4 regions of the Paenibacillus sp. CAA11 genome follow, and region 3 is predicted to be linked to each of the others. Evidence: riboswitches for the same ligand, from Rfam matches in the RefSeq annotation. Region 3 holds a riboswitch; each other region holds the start of a gene.
The links. Region 3 has a riboswitch for thiamine pyrophosphate ahead of tenA (thiaminase II). Riboswitches for the same ligand answer to the same signal wherever they lie in the genome.

Region 1 (4,849 bases), 1.6 Mb from region 3:
TGATTATGATGGATACTACATTTATTCTTCCCAGGAGACATTAAGTAAGAATGGCGAACCGCAAATCCAGCATCTATGGTCTGAGAAGAAGCCCTACACATTAATAGATGAGCAGGGAAAGGCAATCCGACTCACATTAGATGATCAAGTAGAGGTTTTAGACTCGCAGAGAAGACAATGGTCTCGCGGCAGGCGGGCAGAACTGGCTGCTTCTCAGGATATCACTATTCTTAAACAGGAGGCCCGCTTTGATGATATTCGCAGGACTACAATTGTCCGCTGCATAGAAGATGATCTGGCAGGGGTTATTAATAAGCACAATACATACGCTAGACAGACAGGACTCAAATATACGTTCACATTGCCAACAATTCCTGATGAGGATTGGGACAATACCTTAGCAGACGTTGGAATACTTGTATTCCTGCAGGGTATTCCGGTGGGAGAGCAATATTATAACAATTATAGCTTTGGGGGAGGACGGCTGATCAAACGGAAGGTTATTTATGGAGGTGTCGATCTAAGCAGCGGTATTAAATATTATTATCGTGAGTCTTGTAAGGGTAGCTATAAGCTTGAGGAAGTTTTTACGAATGAGCGTGAAGCAGCGGTGAGAGGATATTTTGAGGCTCCTTGTCTGACTAAATAGCTTTAATTTCGCTAAGGGATGAACACGATATTTCGGAAGTATGGCTCCTTGTGTTAATATAAGAGGGAATGCCGTAAATAGAGGCTGATAAGGCATTCATTATCATAGTGATAGGAGCCGTTTCATTACAATGAGTTTATTGACTGTAGATAATTTGTCTCATAATTTTGGAGACCGCACATTATTTAAGAATGTATCCTTTCGTTTACTGGCAGGCGAGCATGTAGGCTTGGTCGGTGCGAATGGGGTGGGAAAATCGACCTTAATGAATATACTCACCGGACAGCTGCTGAAGGACAGCGGAAAGGTAGAGTGGACGCCTAAGGTACGTTATGGTTACCTGGATCAGCATACAAAATTGACGCCAGGCAAGACGATTCGCGATGTCCTGAAAGACGCTTTTCTTCCTCTGCTGGAATTGGAGCAAGAGATGATGACCATTACAGAGAAAATGAGTGACGCCACACCGGAAGAGCTGGAAGAGCTTCTTGTACAGATGGGCGATATTCAGGAACAGCTGGAGCTGGGAGATTTCTATCTTATCGATGTTAAGGTGGAGGAAATGGCAAATGGTCTCGGGCTATCGGCTATCGGCTTAGATCGAGACGTGTCCGCCCTGAGCGGTGGTCAGCGGACAAAGGTACTGCTTGCCAAGCTTCTGCTGGAGAAGCCGAATGTTCTTCTCCTTGATGAGCCAACCAACTACCTGGACGTCGAGCATATTCAATGGTTGACGAATTACCTTCAAGAATATCCTTATGCCTTCATTCTGATCTCTCACGATACAGAGTTTATGAACAAGGTTGTTTCGGTCATTTACCATTTAGAATTTGCTAAATTGACCCGGTATTCGGCCAACTATGAGAAATTTCTTGAGATGGCTGATATCAATAAGAATCAGCATATTGATGCTTATGAGAAGCAGCGGGAGTATATTAAGAAACAGGAAGATTTTATTCAGCGCAATAAGGCCAGATATTCAACATCCGGCCGAGCTAAGAGCCGGGAGAAACAGCTGGACCGTCTGGAGCGAATCGATAAGCCGGAGGAAGCAGCTAAGCCTGTATTCGGCTTCAAAGAATCTCGCGCCAGCGGCAAGACGGTTTTCGAAGGAATTGATTTTGAGATCGGTTATTCCCATGCCCTGCTGCCGAAGATGAGTATGACTATTGAACGCGGCGAGAAGATAGCTATTGTTGGCTGTAATGGTGTGGGAAAATCAACACTGCTAAAGACCATTTTAGGGAAAATCCCACCAGTTAGCGGCAAAACATACACCGGCGATTTCCTGTATCCTGCTTACTTCGAGCAAGAAGTGCGTCCCGGGAATTTAACTCCAATCGATGACGTATGGAACGAATTCCCGCATCTGAATCAGCATGAGGTTCGTGCTCACTTGGCCCGCTGCGGTCTTAAGAACGAGCATATTACCCGTCAGCTCAGTGCACTAAGCGGTGGCGAGCAGGCGAAGGTACGTTTATGCAAGCTGATGATGCGTGAGACAAACTGGATTCTATTTGACGAACCTACGAATCACCTGGATGTTGCCGCCAAGGAAGAGCTAAAGCGGGCACTTAAGGAATTCAAAGGTACTGTGCTGCTTGTATCACACGAACCTGATTTCTATGAAGACTGGGTAACCAAGGTATGGGATGTTGAAGCTTGGTCAACACATAACTAAATCACTCCAGTTACACAATTGAATTATTCACTAGGGGAGCTGCGAATTAGGCGGCTGAGACGGGGGATGAATCTGCCGGACCCTTACAACCTGATCTGGATTATGCCAGCGTAGGGAAGTGGGTATTCGATATGGACATACGGCCTTTGCGGCGTATATTAATATGATCAGCGGAACAATACGGTGATTTTTAGTACAGTCACTGTGAAGACTTGCTGAACGCAGCCATATCGAGAATAGAGCCGCTTCCTTATGGAGGCGGTTCTTTGTTTGCTTGTTATTCAAGAACCCCTCCTTGGCTAACTTGAACGAAGGAGGAACAGCTTGGCTATGAAATTAACTATTAATGGACAGCTCGTTACCTGTTCTGGGAAAACAAGGACTATAAAGGAGCTGCTCACATATATTGGGCTGCATATGAACTCGGTTGTCGTGGAGGTCAATCATCAGATTGTGCCTATTGAGCAGCAGGCAAAGGAGCAGCTGCAGGACGGGGACCGCATAGAAATTATTCATTTTGTCGGAGGCGGATAAAAATAAAAATAATTATCTGCAAAGGCTATGATAGAATGTTTGGAGTAACGGGTTATAGTACGGCAGGGAGGAAATAGTTCATGCAAGAAAGCGACGTAAATGTAGAACAGACAGATGATAAAAAACTTCAGGTTCCTGAGGAAGAGGTGGAGCGCTACTCCAGACAGATCCGATTCGCTCCGATCGGCACCAAAGGCCAGGCAAAGCTGCTGCAATCCCACGTGCTTATTATTGGAGCGGGCGCACTGGGAACAGCAATTGCGGAAACACTGGCCCGAGGAGGCGTAGGAAGGCTCACGATCGCAGACAGAGATTATGTTGAATGGAGTAATCTGCAGCGTCAGCAGCTATTCTCTGAAGCGGATGCGAAGGAGAGACTACCGAAAGCGATCGCAGCTAAGCAAAGACTATCTGCCATCAATTCTAAAGTCGAGGTAGACGCGAGGGTAATGGATGTTACGGCAGAGGAACTTGAGCTTTTGGTCAAGGAAGTGGACCTGATTATGGATGCTACAGACAATTTTGAGACTAGATTAGTAATCAATGATATTTCTCAAAAGTGGCAGATTCCTTGGATTTATGGCGGCTGTGTAGGGAGCTATGGTATGACTTTTACCGTTCTTCCGGGTGATACACCTTGTCTTAACTGCCTCTTGCGTTCCGTTCCTTTCGGAGGGGATACCTGCGATACGGCGGGGATTATTCCTATGGCTGTTCACACGGTGGTTGCCCATCAGACAACAGAAGCCTTTAAGCTGCTAACCGGCCAGCAAGCTGCTCTGCGTGGAACCCTTCTGTCCTTCGATCTGTGGAGGAATGAACAAACTTCAATTAAGGTTGAGAATGCCAAGCAAGAGGATTGTCCTTCCTGCGGGCCAAACGCGGTATTTCCTTATTTGTCTGCAGAGAATCGAACCCGAAGTGAAGTTCTCTGCGGCAGGGATACGGTTCAGATCAGGCCGCCGTTCCGGCGGGAGATTGATTTGTCTCAGGCTGCCCAAAAACTTGAAGCCTTATGCGAAGGCAAGGTCGAGCGCAATCCCTTCTTGCTCGCTTATTCCATTGGAGGTCACAGAATGGTGCTATTTAAGGATGGACGCGCGTTAGTTCATGGAACGAAGAATATCGCGGAGGCTAAGACTCTGTATACACGTTATTTCGGCTAGAGGTATGAAGTCATTCCTCCTGTTGCAGAATAAGCAGAAGCACCGTGAATTTGGGTAAGAGGTGGCTGCTCAACTTGGAGGATTATATTCTGTTTATCAAGGATACCGACCCGACATACGCCTATATCATATCCCGAAAGCTGGCTGAACAAGGATTGGCTGTATTAACTGTAGACCAAACTGAACAAGTACAGGAACAGCTGAGGGAATCTAAGCCGATAGCCCTGCTTCTGGCGATAGACTGCGATCAAGATATTAGACTACGGTGGCTTGCACAGTTTAGAAGAGAAGCTAATGACATACTAATTCCGGTCATTGTCGTTGAACGGTGTCCATCAACAACTAGTCTGACTAGAGCGTTTGAGGCCGGAGCAGATGATTATTTGGGAAAAGGGGCACCTGTAGAAGAGTTGGCGGTCAGGCTGCGTCATTTACACAGCTTGTTTCGCAGGATGCAGCTGGATGAATTGTCTGTCTTAGCCTATGAGGATTTGCGTATAAGGCTACATGACCGCAAGGTCTATCGCGGGGAAGAGCTAATCAAATTGACGCCTAAGGAATATGAGCTGCTAGTATTCCTCGTTCATCGAGTTCACCGGGTTTGCTCACGAGAAGTGCTGCTTCAGGAAGTATGGGGTTATGAGTTTAATGTGGAGACGAACGTAGTGGACGTCTATATCAGACATTTGCGGGGGAAAATAGATCGGGGACGTTCACGTAAACTGATCCACACGGTTCGGGGAACAGGATATTTACTTGAGTGACTGTTGCCTAATAAGAGAGGCCCTATCCAATTGGATAAGGCCTCATTTGAGTGCT
Region 2 (4,849 bases), 2.1 Mb from region 3:
CACAAGAATCTTCCACGGCGGAAGACCGGTTAGCCCGAACAGCAATAACAAGAGCAGCACCGTCTGATAGGCGATAAAATCAAGACTGTATGTAAACAGCGTAATCAGAAACATCGTTATCACCAGGACTAGCTTAACGACCGGATTAGCCCGGTGAAGCGGTGTTTGAAATATAGGGGTTAAGAAAGCACTCATCTAATGCAGCTCCTCTCTATATGCTGCAATTTGCCGTTTAAGAACCCTTCCACGGTCTGTCGTCACCTGCTTCACTACCCGGCCCTGCCTGAGCTCCCAGACCTCTGTCGCCCACAGCCTCGCAATGTGCTCTTCATGCGTCACCATAATAATGATGGTGCCCTGCCTGCGCAGCTTCTCGCAAAGCTCCAATATAGCAATAGTATTGACCGCATCCTGTCCGAACGTCGGTTCATCCAGCAGCAGCACAGGCTTACTCACAACCATTGCGGTAGCTACGCTAAGCCGCCGCTTCTGGCCCATCGACAGCTGATAGGGATGGCGGTGGCCTAGCGAGCTTAGTCCAAAGCGCTCCAGACAGCGCTGGACCAGCAGAGCGCTTTCCGCTGGCGGCATCCCCTTCTCCTGAAGAGAGAAGCCGGTTTCAGCTTCGACGGTCTCGGCAACAAATTGAAATTCAGGATTCTGAAACACAAATCCGAGCTTCTCCATTGTGCGCTCCACTTGGCGCTTGCGCAGTGATCTTCTCCCGCCTTTTTGGCTTTTGCCCGCAGGCTGTCCGTCCAGAGAATAGACCCCTTCCGAAGTCAGCAGTCCCATTAGACTTGATAGCAGGGTGCTCTTCCCCGCTCCGTTGGGTCCCATCACGGCGATGAAATCTCCGGGAGCGGCCTCCGCCTTCTCTACGGCAATGGCTTCCCGGTCTCCGCGGAAGCCGCGGAACTCGGCAAGTTCCAGCCTTGAAGATGGGCCAGGCTGCGATTCCGCCGCAGCTGCTTCCACCGGTGCCGGAGACAACTGCTGCCGTCCCCGGACAGACCGGGCGTAATCCTCCCATACGCCCGGGTACCAAATGCCATATTCCTGCAGTTCCTGCCGGTAACGGGCAAAGATTTCCTCGGGCTTCCCTTGCCCAAGGATCCTTCCCTCCGGGCCCAGAAGGATTACCCGGTCAACGTAGTCCAGCACCTCCTCAATTCGGTGCTCTACAATGACTACGGTTCGGCCCTCCGACGAATGCCGAACCGCTTGCCAGATCTGCTCCCGCCCTATCGGGTCCAGAAGCGCTGAAGGCTCATCCAGCAGCAGCACTTCCGGGTCCATAAGCAGCACAGAGGCAAGCGCGAGACGCTGCTTCATTCCCTGTGACAATGAAGCGATCGGCACATGCCGGTCCGGCAGGCTGAGGCCGACCTTCTCCAGCGCATCATCCATGCACGCAGGCATCTCTTCTCGCGGAATACCGAGGTTCTCCAACACGAAAGCCAGCTCCTCATCTGCATATGGCATGCAGAACTGGGTATCCGGGTCCTGAAATACAAACCCCCATGACTTTGGAATAATGCCTGCTTCCCATTTCATAGGAACTTCAATTACGCCTGGAATGAGTCCGCTAAATACTTGGAGCAGGGTTGATTTGCCGCAGCCGCTCGGCCCAAGCAGAAGCACCTTCTCCCCCGTATATATGCTTAGTGAGAAATCCTTGAATACGAAGCCGGGCTCACCGGCAAACTTTAGCCTCAGGTTCCGCACCTCTGCTGCTACCCATGCAGGACAAGCATTCGTCTTTTCTTCAACGATATGTTCTTGTAAGCTCATTACTTCTCATCCAGCGCCGCATAATCCTGGTCCTGAACAGGCCGAAGCTGGTTCGTTACCCCGGTTGCCTCCACTGCTTTGACCAACGCATATGCCAAATACCCTGCGAGGACAGCAGAGCTTACCATTCGCAGACCGTATTTATAAATTAGCATCCAAGTCTCATAATCCGCATATCCGTACAGCACATCAGGGATTAGGGAACCGATCGCCGCCCCAACGCCTGCCAGAGCTGCAACACCGGCAGAGAACTTCTTATACCGGAAGGCCGCGAAGACCAGCTCCGCTCCAAGTCCTTGAATAAGCCCATATAAGACCAGCTGCAGACCCCACCCGCTCCCGAATAGAATTTCTACATGCGCGGCTGCGAGCTCTGCAATCAGGGCTACCCCCGGCTTGCGAATTAACAAGAAGACAAGCGTTGGCGCCAGGAACCATACACCGTATACCAATTCATCGGCCTGAATGAACAAGGGGTCCAGCAGATTCGAAACCGAGCCCCAGAAGTGGTACACCACCCCAAGAACCAGCGATACAAGCACGGTAACCAGCAAATCGCTTAAGCTTAATCCCTTTCCTTTTCGAGTGTTTACTAAAGCCTCCATACAATCCTCTCCTTTTTCCCTAATCGAATTGAATTGCACGCAAAAAAACCGTCAGGACATGCGCAGACGGGTAACCGAAAAAAAGAGTACGGACGATTCTCTACGCTGGCATTATCCAGTTCAGATTGACGGTCAGCAGCGGATATATGTAGCTGCAATCTCAGCCCGGCTATCATCCCCGGGCACCCGTATCGCTATGCAATTGTCAATAACATACACCAGAAAGATGTGAACAATCAAGGGTATTTTTTCACACTGTAACCTTTGTTATGTTGATTTACCCTCTGTTTTATGTCAATATTAGCGGAAGCGGTTTAGATTAACTACACCTGCCTGCAATGGATTTGAAAGGGGATTTCCCATGGCTAAAAGAATGATGCGGCTCTTTACGGAACTATCCTCCCGAAAGTGGATTGCGGCGATGACAGGCCGTTTCTCCCACTCGAGCCTAAGCCGCCATATCATTCCTATGTTTGCAAAGGCTTATCATATTCCGCTCCATGAAGCGGAAAAGGAACTCAGCGAATATCGGACACTTAATGAATTTTTTACCCGCCGCCTCAAACCCGGCATGCGTCCCATTCATAGCGAGCCCGACATGATGATCAGTCCTGTGGATTCTCTGATTACAGCGATGGGGCCGATTGATGCGGGGACCATTTTGAATGTTAAAGGTCAGAATTATACGATTGCAGAACTGCTGAATCACTCTCCTTATATGGACAAGTATAAGCACGGTTTCTTTTTTGTGCTCTACTTAAGCCCTACCGACTATCACCGGATTCACACTCCGGTAGCAGGGCGTAAGCTGGAAAGCGAGCATATCAAAGGCAAGGTATACCCTGTTAATGATTTCGGTATGACCCATATGAAGTCGGTACTAAGCCGGAACGAGCGGCTGATCACGTATATCTCCCATGAGCTTGGTGAGGTGGCTGTGGTCAAGGTAGGTGCCATGAATGTCAGCAGCATTAAATATGTGGATGAAGCAGCCGGAGAATGGAACCGGGGCGATGATCTCGCTTATTTTGAATTCGGTTCTACGGTGGTGCTGCTGACGCAAACGAGAACCTTCGAGCCTCTTCCGCAGCTGGCCCCCGGAGTCTCTGTCAAGATGGGGCAGCCGCTTGGCCGATTTCATCGGCCCACCAAGGCCTCTACGAAGGAGCCTGGTGTGCAATAAACATTAAGAGTCCTTAAGATCCAGATGCTAACAAGCAAGGAGCTAAGCGGTTGATTCTCGCTTAGCTCCTTGCTCGTTAACGAATAGTATCCTATTTTGTTGGTGAGGGTGTTCCAAAATTAACTTTTGGGGCACCCTCTTCTCTATGATATAAATGAGTTTCAGAGATTCCTCTAAGTATTAAAACCAGTAATCTTCGCTTCTACCTGGGGGCTTTAGCCGGCGCAGGCGATTTCGAAAAATGCTCCAGCCTGGCGAGTAGGAGCTGCGGCTGCGCATCCGTCGTCTGCTCATGATATACTTACACCTCCTTTTCCAGAGTCTAAAAAAGGCTATAACCACTCATTACCCTCTATCGCATCGAACGAATCATATATTAACGAATTTCAGAAGGGCTCTTGCCGGTATACTGCTTAAATTGCCGACTGAAGAAGAAGATATCGCGGTAACCAAGCGCGTCAGCAACCTCCGTTACATTCATGCCCTCATGAAGAAGCAGGTGCCGGGCACGATCAATCCGGCATTTAATAATATAAGATTGTACCGAGGAGCCCGTGATCTCTTTGAACTTAATGGAAAAATAACGTGGTGACAATCCTGCCCGCGTCGCAAGATCCTTGGTTCGATGAGGAAGACCCGGATGCTGCAGCACATAATTGGCCACCTCCTGAATGACCTCAGCCAGCTGGTTCGTAGCTTTCGGTTCGATGAGCTGTTCCTGCCGCTCCTCCCTTAAAAGATAGATCATCAGCTGCTTCAAAATTAAGCGTGCCTCTTCCTCTGCCCCGTATATCTCCTTATTTAGAGACAGACGCACATAGCGGGACAGCAAGTATTCGAAGTCCAGCGCATTTTCCAGCTTCCGGTATGAAGCGGGAAGCTCCGTAACGGGTACATTAACATCAAAATGAATATAGGTAAGCACAAGCGGCTTCTGAGGGTTATGGGTGGCACTTGTAAAATCACCGGGTCTGAATAAGAAGCAGCTTCCCTTGCCGACCTGTGTTGGGCGATCGTTCAATACAACCGTACCTTCCCCGCTCCAAACATAGAAAAGGTCATAGTTCTCTAAAGGTTTTTCCCGCTTTTGCCATTTCCAGCCGGGCTCGCAGACGATTTTGGCGAAAGCCCGTTTTAGCACAAATGAAGACGGCGAAGCGTTCAACATAAGGTCTTCCTCCCTGTACAAATATGCTTGTATTATACTATTTCAAGGCGAAGACAGAAAAGCGTCCTGGATCCGCTTGTTTTGATTCGTGACGTTTCG
Region 3 (4,849 bases):
AGCTTGGAATCACCTCGATCCTGGATAAGCGTACCTACGAAATATCCGGAGGGCAAGCTCAGCGGACAGCCATTGCCCGCGCGCTGATTCACGGGCCGAAGCTGGTGCTGGCGGATGAGCCGACAGGGAACCTGGATTCCAAAGCTGCACGCGATGTGATGGAGATTCTGGAACAGCGCAACCGCGAGGATGAAGCAACGATGCTGCTGGTTACCCATGATCCCGTAGCAGCGAGCTACTGCTCGCGTGTGATCTTCATCAAGGACGGTCAGCTGTATAACGAAATTCATTTCGGCGATAACCGGGCCGCCTTCTATCAGAAGATTATCAACGTGCTATCTTTGATGGGAGGTTCGGGGCATGACATTTCGCCAGTTCGCGTTTAATAACATTTTCCGCAATAAGCGGACTTATTTGGCCCACTTCTTCAGCAGCGCGTTCTCAGTGATGATCTTCTTTGTCTATGCTCTTTTGCAGTTCCATCCTAATCTGCAGGGGCGCTTAGCCTCCAGCAGTGAGACCCTTAGCGCCTTGGCGACTTATGGGATGATTATCTCTGAAGTTGTGATTCTAATCTTCTCATTTCTGTTCCTGCTGTATTCTGTTGGCTCCTTCCTGAAGCTGCGGAAGAAGGAGTTCGGTATATTCATGCTGCTGGGCATGTCGCGCAAGCAGCTCAACCGCCTGGTCTTTACAGAGAATTTGCTGATTGGCTTGGCGGCCATCATTATGGGGATGGGTGTAGGCATCATCTTCTCCAAGCTGATTCTACTCTTTTGCGGAACGGTGCTGGCGATCAATCACGGGCTTCCCTTCTATTTCCCGCTGAAGCCCTTGCTGCTGACGGGAGCCGCCTTCCTCATTCTATTCCTGTTTATTTCTATACTCAGCTCCCTGCTGCTGGGAAAAGGAAATCTGATCGACCTGATCAAAGCAGAAGATGCGCCAAAGCCTGAGCCGAAGGCTTCCATTCTGCTATCCTTGCTGGCTGTCCTCTTCATTGGCGGCGGTTATGCTTGTGTATTTGCGTTCACGATTCTGCGGCTGTTCGCCTTCTTCCCGCTGCTGCTCGCAGGGGTCTTCTTCACCATTTTGGGGACTTACTTCCTCTATACGCAGCTGAGTGTATATTTCATCCGCAGGCTGAAGACGAAGAGGTCTTTGTTCTTCCGGAGAATAAATCTGCTGACCTTCTCGGAGCTGACTTACCGGATGAAGGACAATGCTGTTATGTTCTTCATGGTGACGATCATCGTGGCTTCCTCCTTTACGGGAATCGGCACGATGCTGGCTGTCTCAGATCCCGGACTGTCGGAGATGGTTAATCCGTATGCGTTCACTTATCATTCGAATACGGAAAATGGGGAAGAAGAGAAGCATTTAAGTGAAATCGAGACCGCGCTTAAGCAAAGTAACATTTCTTACCAAAAGGCAGCTTTTATCCCTTTATTCACAGATCAGGGAACAGAGCTTATCAAGCTGAGTGAATACAATGCGATGACTGGTCTGCTCGGTTATGGCCCGGCCACTTTGAAAGAGGGAGAAGATGGCTTCCGCACTCCTGGCACTGTCGAACAGCGGAATGAATTCCGGAAAGAGAGCGAAGATGCTAAGCCAGCCGAGATCGAGCTTATTTTTATGAATAAAAAATATGAAGTTCATTTAATAGGCCCGGGGACCGAGAGAGTGGTTCCGGGAGGCAATAAAGATATGATTGTGATCTCGGACCGCTTGTACGAAAGCCTTAAAGCGGCGGGAGATTATGTTTCGATAGCCAAGACGGTACTCTACAATGTTGAGGATTGGAAGCAAACTCGTGATGCTGCCGAGAAGCTGAGCGCGTCCATTAATAAAGAGATGCCTGAGTATCCGTTGGAATCTTTGGTGCTGAACTGGGCCAATTCCAAGCAGTCTAACGGCATTATTCTGATTGTCAGCGGGCTTGTGGGTATCGTGTTCTTCACCTTTGCGGCCAGCTTTACCTATTCCAGGCTGTATGCCGATCTGTCCCGGGATGAGCAGCAGTACCGCATGATCTCCAAGATTGGACTCAGCCGGAAGGAGCTGAGGAAGGTTGTCACCAGGCAGCTCGTTCTGATGTTCTTCCTGCCGATTGTGCTGGCTGTAGTTCACAGTGCGGTAGCTTTTATGGCTCTCCAGCAGCTGATCGATTACAGCATGCTCGGGCATGCGCTCTCGCTGTATGCATTCTTCATCGCAGTGCAGGTTGTGTATTATTTCATTACACGCTGGCGTTATCTGCAGCATATGTACCAGAAGGTCGGCTAGAGAAGTGGTATAATGATATACAAGGAATGAATCCTAAAAGTCCTTCCGAAGAATGCAGCTTTCGGAAGGACTCTTTTATGCTGGCAAGCGCCGATTTAAGAAACAGCAAGGATGGGAACTATGAAGAATTTGCTCGTAACCGGTTATCGCGCCCATGAACTGAATATCTTTAATCAGAAGCATCAAGGCATTCCGTATATTATGAAGGCTCTTGAGAATAAGCTGGTCCCGCTGGTGGAAGAAGGCTTGGAATGGATCATTACGCCAGGACAATACGGGGTGGATTTATGGGCTGTAGAGGTGGCTATACAGCTCAAGAGCACATATCCGCACCTGAAGTGTTCTATACTGACAGCCTTCCAGTCCCAGGAGGAGAACTGGAAGGAGGACAAGCAGGAATATTTCCGCGAACTCCTGAGAGGCGTGGACTACTATGCGCCGGTTAGCAAGCAGCCTTATGCAGGCCCCTGGCAGTTCACCGCCCGCGACGAGCTGCTGCTGCGCAAGACCGATGGCATTCTGCTCGTCTATGATGAAGACGCCGGGGAAGGCAGCCCCAAGTTCATCCTTGAACGGGCACTGAAGAAGCAGCAACAGGACGGCTATGAGGTTATCCGGATCAGCTCGGAGGACATTCAGAGTGTAGCGGATGAAGAAGCCTTGGGTATGGATACATTTATGGATGAAATGCCCTGAGATGTTCAAGCAGCTCTATCCGTTTGCAATCAACAGGCCGATTCAAGCTCTGCAAATTTTAATTTGACTTCTTAGGCTGGGATAGGTACAGTTGTAGTGAAATAATGAATTTCCAAAATTACATAGGAAGTCCACTAGGGGAGCCGTCAGCGGCTGAGACAAGAGCATATCTTGGACCCTTTGAACCTGATCTAGTTCGTACTAGCGTAGGAAAGTGGAGCCGGCTCGTTATATATTGCCCCTTGTACTTTCATTAGTGACTAGTGAAGTACAGAACCTTGCCCCATAGCAGCCGCTCCAGTTCCCTGGAGCGGCTTTTTTGCGTTCCGTTTAAGCTGTGCGTGCGGGTCTTTAGAGTGCTTCCTGCAAGGCTATTATTCGGAGGTGGAGAACATGAGCTTTACCGCATCGCTCCGCAGACAGGCGGACGGCATTTTCGAGGCGATCTTTAACCATCCCTTTGTAAGGGGAATTGCAGAGGGGAAATTGCAGAGGGAACAGCTGATTCACTATGTCAAGCAGGACTTTGAATACTTAAACGCCTACATGCGCATCTATGGACTGGCCATATCCAAAAGCACAAGTCGGAAGGATATCGCTGTATTTAATGAGCAAATCTCGTTCATTCTGCACAGTGAGATTCATCCGCATCAGAACTTTTGCCAGGCTGCCGGGGTGACCTATGAGGAGCTGCAGGGATATCCGCTGGCTCCGTCCGCACATCATTATATTCGTCATATGCTTACGGCGGCATATGAAGGGAGTCTGGGAGAGATTATGGCCGTATTGTTGCCTTGTCCATGGACGTATCTGGAGATTGGCCAGAGGCTTCTGGAAGAGGTTCGTCCTTCAGAGTCCCACCCATTCTATGAGTGGATTCACTTCTATGGCGGTCAGTCCATGACCGTCACAGATCAGTTCCGGGAACGTGTAGATGCATGGGCGGAAACAACAACAGAGCTGGAACGAGCGAGAATGACCGAGCATTTCATGCTCAGCTGTCAGCTGGAGTATTTGTTCTGGGATATGGCTTACAAGCTTGAGGAATGGCCGGTTCAGTTAGAGGCTGCGGCACTGTAAGTCTGAACTCTCCTATTGAAAAATCAATCCAAGAGAAAAGTGAGGTTAGTCCCATGTTAGAACACCATATTTCGGGTCTTATTACTAAAATCCAGAGGGCCAAGCCGCTGATTCATAATATGACGAACGTAGTGGTCACCAATTTCACCGCCAATGGCCTGTATGCGCTCGGAGCTTCGCCGGTTATGGCGTATGCTCCAGAAGAGGTGGCGGATATGGCCAAGGTAGCTGGAGCCCTGGTCCTTAACCTCGGGACCCTATCCACAGAGCAGGTGGATGCCATGATCCTTGCAGGGCTGTCCGCGAATGCTCACGGAGTGCCTGTCCTGCTGGACCCGGTTGGCGCGGGCGCGACTGCCTTCCGGACGGAATCGGCGCTTCGTATTCTGCGTGAAGTGAAGGTGAGCCTGGTTCGCGGGAATGCAGCAGAGGTCGCGCATCTCCTTGGTGAAGCCCGGGAGATCAAGGGCGTTGACGCCGGCATAAGTGGAGCCGATGAGAATGCGGAGCTTGCGATCCGGGCCGCGCGTAAGCTGGAGGCTGTCGTCGCGATTACCGGCCGCGAGGATGCCATCTCGGATGGGCAGGGGTGCCGGATCATCAGCGGCGGGGATGCGCTGCTCACCCAGGTGACCGGAACCGGTTGCCTGCTGACATCCGTGCTGGGAGCGTTCGCAGCGGTTGAGAAGAACCTGCTGCTAGCCGGTACGGCCGGCCTGGCCTTCTACGGGGCAGCGGCATCCCGCGCAGCAGAACGAACCTCTGCCCAAGGGCCGGGCAGCTT
Region 4 (4,849 bases), 410 kb from region 3:
AGGCCTTTTAGGTGCCCGGCTTCCCGTATGTCTTATGTCCCGCCAAGCCCTCGTCAAGGGCTCCGGTAATCATAAAGGTTCAGGGTTTCACCAATCAGAGGTAGCCCGGATGCCATTCTCCAGGCTACCTCGTAGATGTTTTAAGCTGTCCAAACCTCATTCTCTCCGCCTTCATTCAGCACTTCAATCCGGCTAGGGGTAATCTTGAGAACCACATAATCGGGATCATTGGGGCCATCCAGCCAGCGGCTGAATTCGTCCCGCCACACGCTCTTCTTCAATTCTTCGTTGTCACTAATCTTGGCGGTGCCTTCAATTTCTAGAACATCCCCGGTTCCCCCCTTCTCGTATCCAAGCAGCAGGAAGACGTTAGAGTTCTGTTCCAACTCTTGTACCTTATGCGTCTTTTTATCGGTAGCCATATAAATCTCCAGGCCGTCATGATACAGCGCCATATATCGTACCTTTGGTTTGCCGCCTTCCACCGTAGCAAACGCAGCGAACTTATTCTCCTCTAAAGCGCGGCCGATCTTGCTCTCCAGCGTGTTAGCCATGGGGCTTGCACTCCTTTTTCTGTAAAGTCATTTTCAATAGTAGTGTACCCTTATTCCAAAATATGAATCCTCAAGCAGCCAAAGGATCCTCATACTTCCTGCTGGACATCTTCGTCAGCCGGAGGCTATAATGGCAATAGCAATACCCGCAAATTTCATACAGGGGAGCTGGAACTTGGCCGGCTGAGAGTGTGTCCTTAGACACTGACCCTTATACCTGATCTGGATAATGCCAGCGTAGGAAAGTTAGATTCGTATGAATGTCTATTTACATGTTCATCGAGTGCGCGAGGCGTCCCGTCGGGGGCGTCTTTTTTTATGCGGTCATTACCCAGCGGGAATTATTGTAATTAAGGAGAGAGACCGTATCATGAAGAGAAGAAGTAAAGTATCTCTGCTGCTGTTATGCAGTGCGGTGCTGCTGTTTGCCGCAGCAGGCTGCGGCTCGAACAACGCAGCGACTGGCAACAAGAACTCAGAGAGCAGCACGACCGCACAAGGGGACAAATCCCAAAGCCTACGTGAGGTCAAATTCGTACTGGACTGGACGCCAAATACGAACCATACCGGGATTTATGTGGCCCAGGATCAAGGCTACTATGCGGAAGAAGGACTGAAGGTAGACATTATTCAGCCAAGCGATGCCGGTGCTGACACCATGATCGCTTCCGGCACAGTTCCATTCGGCATCAGCTACCAGGAAGGCGTGACCCAAGCGCGAACCCAAGGTGTGCCTCTAGTCTCGATCGCTGCTGTCATTCAGCATAATACCTCCGGCTTTGCCGCTCCGGTTGACCGGAACATCAAATCGCCTAAAGATTTTGAAGGCAAGAGCTACGGCGGCTGGGGTTCCCCTGTTGAAGAAGCCGTCATGAAATCCATCATGGACCTGCAGGGAGCAGATGTAAGCAAGGTGAAGAAAATCAACATCGGGGATGCGGATTATTTCACTGCGGTCAAGCGGGATATCGACTTCGCTTGGATTTACTACGCCTGGACAGGCATTGAAGCCCAGCTGCGCGGCGAGCCACTGAACATGCTCTATGTTAAAGATTATTCCAAGCAGTTGGACTACTATACTCCGGTCATCGCCACCAACGAGAAGACCATCCAGGAGGACCCGGAGCTGGTGAAGGCGTTCATGCGAGCCACTGCCAAGGGCTACCAATATGCGATCGACCATCCCGACGAGGCAGCTAAGATTCTGGTTAAGGCCGTACCTGACCTGGATGAGAAGCTGGTCACCGCCAGCCAGAAATGGCTGAGCCCCCGCTATCAGGACGACGCTCCGCGCTGGGGAGAGCAGAAGGAATCCGTATGGAAGGGCTATGCCGACTGGATGTATGAACGAAAGCTGCTAGACAAGCCGCTTGATGCTGCCAAAGCCTACACCAACGATTTTCTGCCAGCTAAATAGATTGAACTAAGATTTACATTGATCTTTCTATATATAACGGCCTAATACGGCCCTATAACATTCATATCTTTAGCTCATTCTATAAATAAAGCTATTATTATGTGAAAAGCGAGGTTGTTACCATGGCTAACACACTGCTTAGTATTCAGATTATTCCTAAGACGCCGGGCGGCGAGGACGTCATTCCTTACGTTGACCGGGCCATCGAGGTGATTCAGGCCTCCGGCGTCAAGCACCAGGTCAATGCGCTGGAGACCACTATGGAGGGCGAGCTGACCGAGCTCCTGGACATCGTCCGCCAAATGAACGAGGCTGTTGTCGAATTCGGAAGTCACAGCATTATCTCCCAGATCAAGATCCTGTACACGCCGGACGGCGCAAGCATGGATAAGCTGACGGAGAAATATCGCCCGTGAAGAAGAGTCAAATATGGACAAGCGTGTGGCCGCCCCTCGTGGCGGTCCTCTTGTTTTTGGCCGCTTGGGAGCTGGCGGTCGATGTCTTTCACGTAGACAAATGGATCCTGCCAAGCCCTGCGGATATCGGGCGGGAAGCTGCGGCCGGAGCGGCCGGACTGTGGGATCATACGAAGGCCACTCTGCAGCTGACGCTGATCGGGTTTGCTGTTGGCGTTCTAACCGGACTGATAGTTGCCTTCCTGCTGCACCGGCTTCCTCTTGTCAAATCAGCCCTCTATCCGCTGCTTATCTTGAGCCAGAACGTGCCTACAATTGCGCTCGGCCCTCTGCTGATGATCTGGTTCGGCTTCGGCATTCTTCCTAAAATTATACTGATTACGCTGGTGTGCTTCTTCCCCGTTGCGGTAGCGACGATGGACGGCCTGAACAGAACGGATCCCTTGATGCGCAACTATATGGAGATGGCTGGCGCTGAGAAGGGACAAATCTTCCGCAAGCTGGAATTTCCTTATGCCATTCCTTCCATGCTGTCGGGCATAAAGATCTCTGCGACATACAGTGTCATGGGCGCAGTTATTGCGGAATGGCTGGGCGCTGAGAAGGGCATCGGCTATTACATGAAAATGCAGAAGTCCTCATTTCGGACTGACCGTGTATTCATTGCCATTCTCATCATTGTCGTCATCAGCCTGGCGATGTTCGTCTTGATCGCCCTGCTGGAGCGCTGGCTGAGCCGCTATAAGCCGGAACGGAAATAAGGAGGCTTCCCTCATATGAATATGAATATGAACTTGAACTTTAACTTGAACAAGCCTAAGGACAGCCTGTCAGACAACCGCTCTGCTTCGCAGCAGCCGGTACTGGAAATTCGGGAGCTGCGCAAGAGCTATTCGAATGGGCGCCACAAGGTTGAAGTATTAGACAACCTCTCCTTCAACGTTGCTTCCGGCGAATTCGTCTCGATCGTTGGCCCTTCCGGCTGCGGCAAGAGCACGCTGTTCCATATCATCGGCGGGCTGACCAAGCCGGATGAAGGCGGAAGCGTGCTGCTTGAGGGCCGCGACATTACCGGACAGCGCGGCCATATCGCCTATGTGCCCCAGCAGCCGGCGCTCTTCCCTTGGCGGACGACGCTGGACAACGTCATCCTTGCCCAGGAGATCGCCGGGACGCCAGCCAAGGCGGCGCGCGAAGAGGCGCGCGAATGGCTGGACAAGGCGGGCCTGGGCAGCTTCGCGGACGCCTACCCGCACATGCTGTCCGGCGGAATGCAGCAGCGGGCTGCCTTCCTGCGCGGGCTGCTCAGCCCGCAGGAGGTCATGTGCCTCGATGAACCGTTCAGCGCACTGGATGCGCTGACCCGAGGCGACATGCAGCACTGGCTGCTGGACCTGTGGGAGAAGCACCGCCGGACGGTGCTGTTCATCACGCACAGCATTGAGGAAGCACTGCTGCTCTCTGACCGGATCATTCTGCTCTCCGGGCGTCCCGCCTCTATCCTGCGCACCATTCAGGTGCCTTTCCCAAGGCCCCGCCGCGAGGAAATCACCGAAGATGCTGAATTCCTACGCCTCCGCCGGGAGATGACCGGCCTTCTGCGGGAAGAGCAGCGCAGGATGCAGCCGCCCGGCAGCGCTCGTTCCAAGTAGCTGGACTCAAGATACACCAAACATACCAAACGCACCAGACTTGCAATCACACCAGACACGCCAGGCGTAACAAGCATACCAGGCATACCAAAGCCAAGATCAAAGCCGTGCCGATGACTCCTCCCTAACCCCTGCCGTTACTCACCGGCAGGGGTTATTTTGGGCTGTCCTGAAATTTTGCAACCTTAAATAAAATTTGCGCCCTTTCAAAGAGGCCATCTGCTGGGATAAGATAGAAACGGTTATTGAAGCGCTTACATTAATAACATGGAGGCTAGTCTTATGAATGTCCAAACACAGTCCCCGCATGACCTTCCCTTACGCCCTCCTCCGGGCCGGGAAGAGAGACGCCGATCATGGCTGATGAAGCTCCGCAAACAGCGATACCTTCAGGTAATGGCACTGCTCGGCATCGTCTGGATGGCAGTCTTCTGCTATGTTCCCATGTACGGCATTATTATCGCGTTCAAGGAATATACGATCACCCACTCTATCGCCGATGCCCCCTGGGTTGGGCTAGAGCACTTCCGGGCCTTCTTCGAGGATGAGGAGCTGGGCAACGTGATTCGCAACACCCTTGGCATCAGCTTGATCAAGCTTGTCATCGGGTTCCCGCTGCCGATCCTGTTCGCGCTGTTCCTGAATGAGCTTCGTGCAATGAGGTTTAAGAAGGCGGTTCAGACCATTTCTTACCTCCCCCACTTCCTATCTTGGGTTATCCTTGGCGGCATTTTGACGACCTGGCTGGCCGAGACCGGACTTATTAACAATGTCCTGCTCAGCCTCCATCTCATTAAGGAGCCCATCAGC

Region 1: another riboswitch for thiamine pyrophosphate. It lies ahead of thiS (sulfur carrier protein ThiS); the one in region 3 lies ahead of tenA (thiaminase II).
Region 2: another riboswitch for thiamine pyrophosphate. It lies ahead of DCC85_RS17675 (ECF transporter S component); the one in region 3 lies ahead of tenA (thiaminase II).
Region 4: another riboswitch for thiamine pyrophosphate. It lies ahead of DCC85_RS02440 (ABC transporter substrate-binding protein); the one in region 3 lies ahead of tenA (thiaminase II).

The regions. Positions count from the first base shown of each region.
Region 1 is NZ_CP028922.1:2,579,834-2,584,682, reverse strand. It holds gene DCC85_RS11910 (hypothetical protein) at 1-649, shown strand, start outside; gene DCC85_RS11905 (ABC-F family ATP-binding cassette domain-containing protein) at 780-2,330, shown strand; TPP riboswitch at 2,353-2,464, shown strand; gene thiS (sulfur carrier protein ThiS) at 2,661-2,864, shown strand; gene DCC85_RS11895 (MoeB/ThiF family adenylyltransferase) at 2,945-4,030, shown strand; gene DCC85_RS11890 (response regulator transcription factor) at 4,105-4,794, shown strand.
Region 2 is NZ_CP028922.1:3,782,099-3,786,947, forward strand. It holds gene DCC85_RS17665 (energy-coupling factor transporter transmembrane component T family protein) at 1-195, opposite strand, end outside; gene DCC85_RS17670 (ABC transporter ATP-binding protein) at 196-1,794, opposite strand; gene DCC85_RS17675 (ECF transporter S component) at 1,794-2,399, opposite strand; TPP riboswitch at 2,480-2,599, opposite strand; gene asd (archaetidylserine decarboxylase) at 2,761-3,582, shown strand; gene DCC85_RS17685 (helix-turn-helix domain-containing protein) at 3,959-4,750, opposite strand.
Region 3 is NZ_CP028922.1:967,562-972,410, forward strand. It holds gene DCC85_RS04365 (ABC transporter ATP-binding protein) at 1-386, shown strand, start outside; gene DCC85_RS04370 (ABC transporter permease) at 361-2,289, shown strand; gene DCC85_RS04375 (SLOG family protein) at 2,410-2,985, shown strand; TPP riboswitch at 3,112-3,215, shown strand; gene tenA (thiaminase II) at 3,379-4,065, shown strand; gene thiM (hydroxyethylthiazole kinase) at 4,119-4,849, shown strand, end outside.
Region 4 is NZ_CP028922.1:553,612-558,460, reverse strand. It holds gene DCC85_RS02445 (pyridoxamine 5'-phosphate oxidase family protein) at 141-554, opposite strand; TPP riboswitch at 706-816, shown strand; gene DCC85_RS02440 (ABC transporter substrate-binding protein) at 925-1,971, shown strand; gene DCC85_RS02435 (thiamine-binding protein) at 2,094-2,387, shown strand; gene DCC85_RS02430 (ABC transporter permease) at 2,384-3,148, shown strand; gene DCC85_RS02425 (ABC transporter ATP-binding protein) at 3,170-4,039, shown strand; gene DCC85_RS02420 (ABC transporter permease) at 4,307-4,849, shown strand, end outside.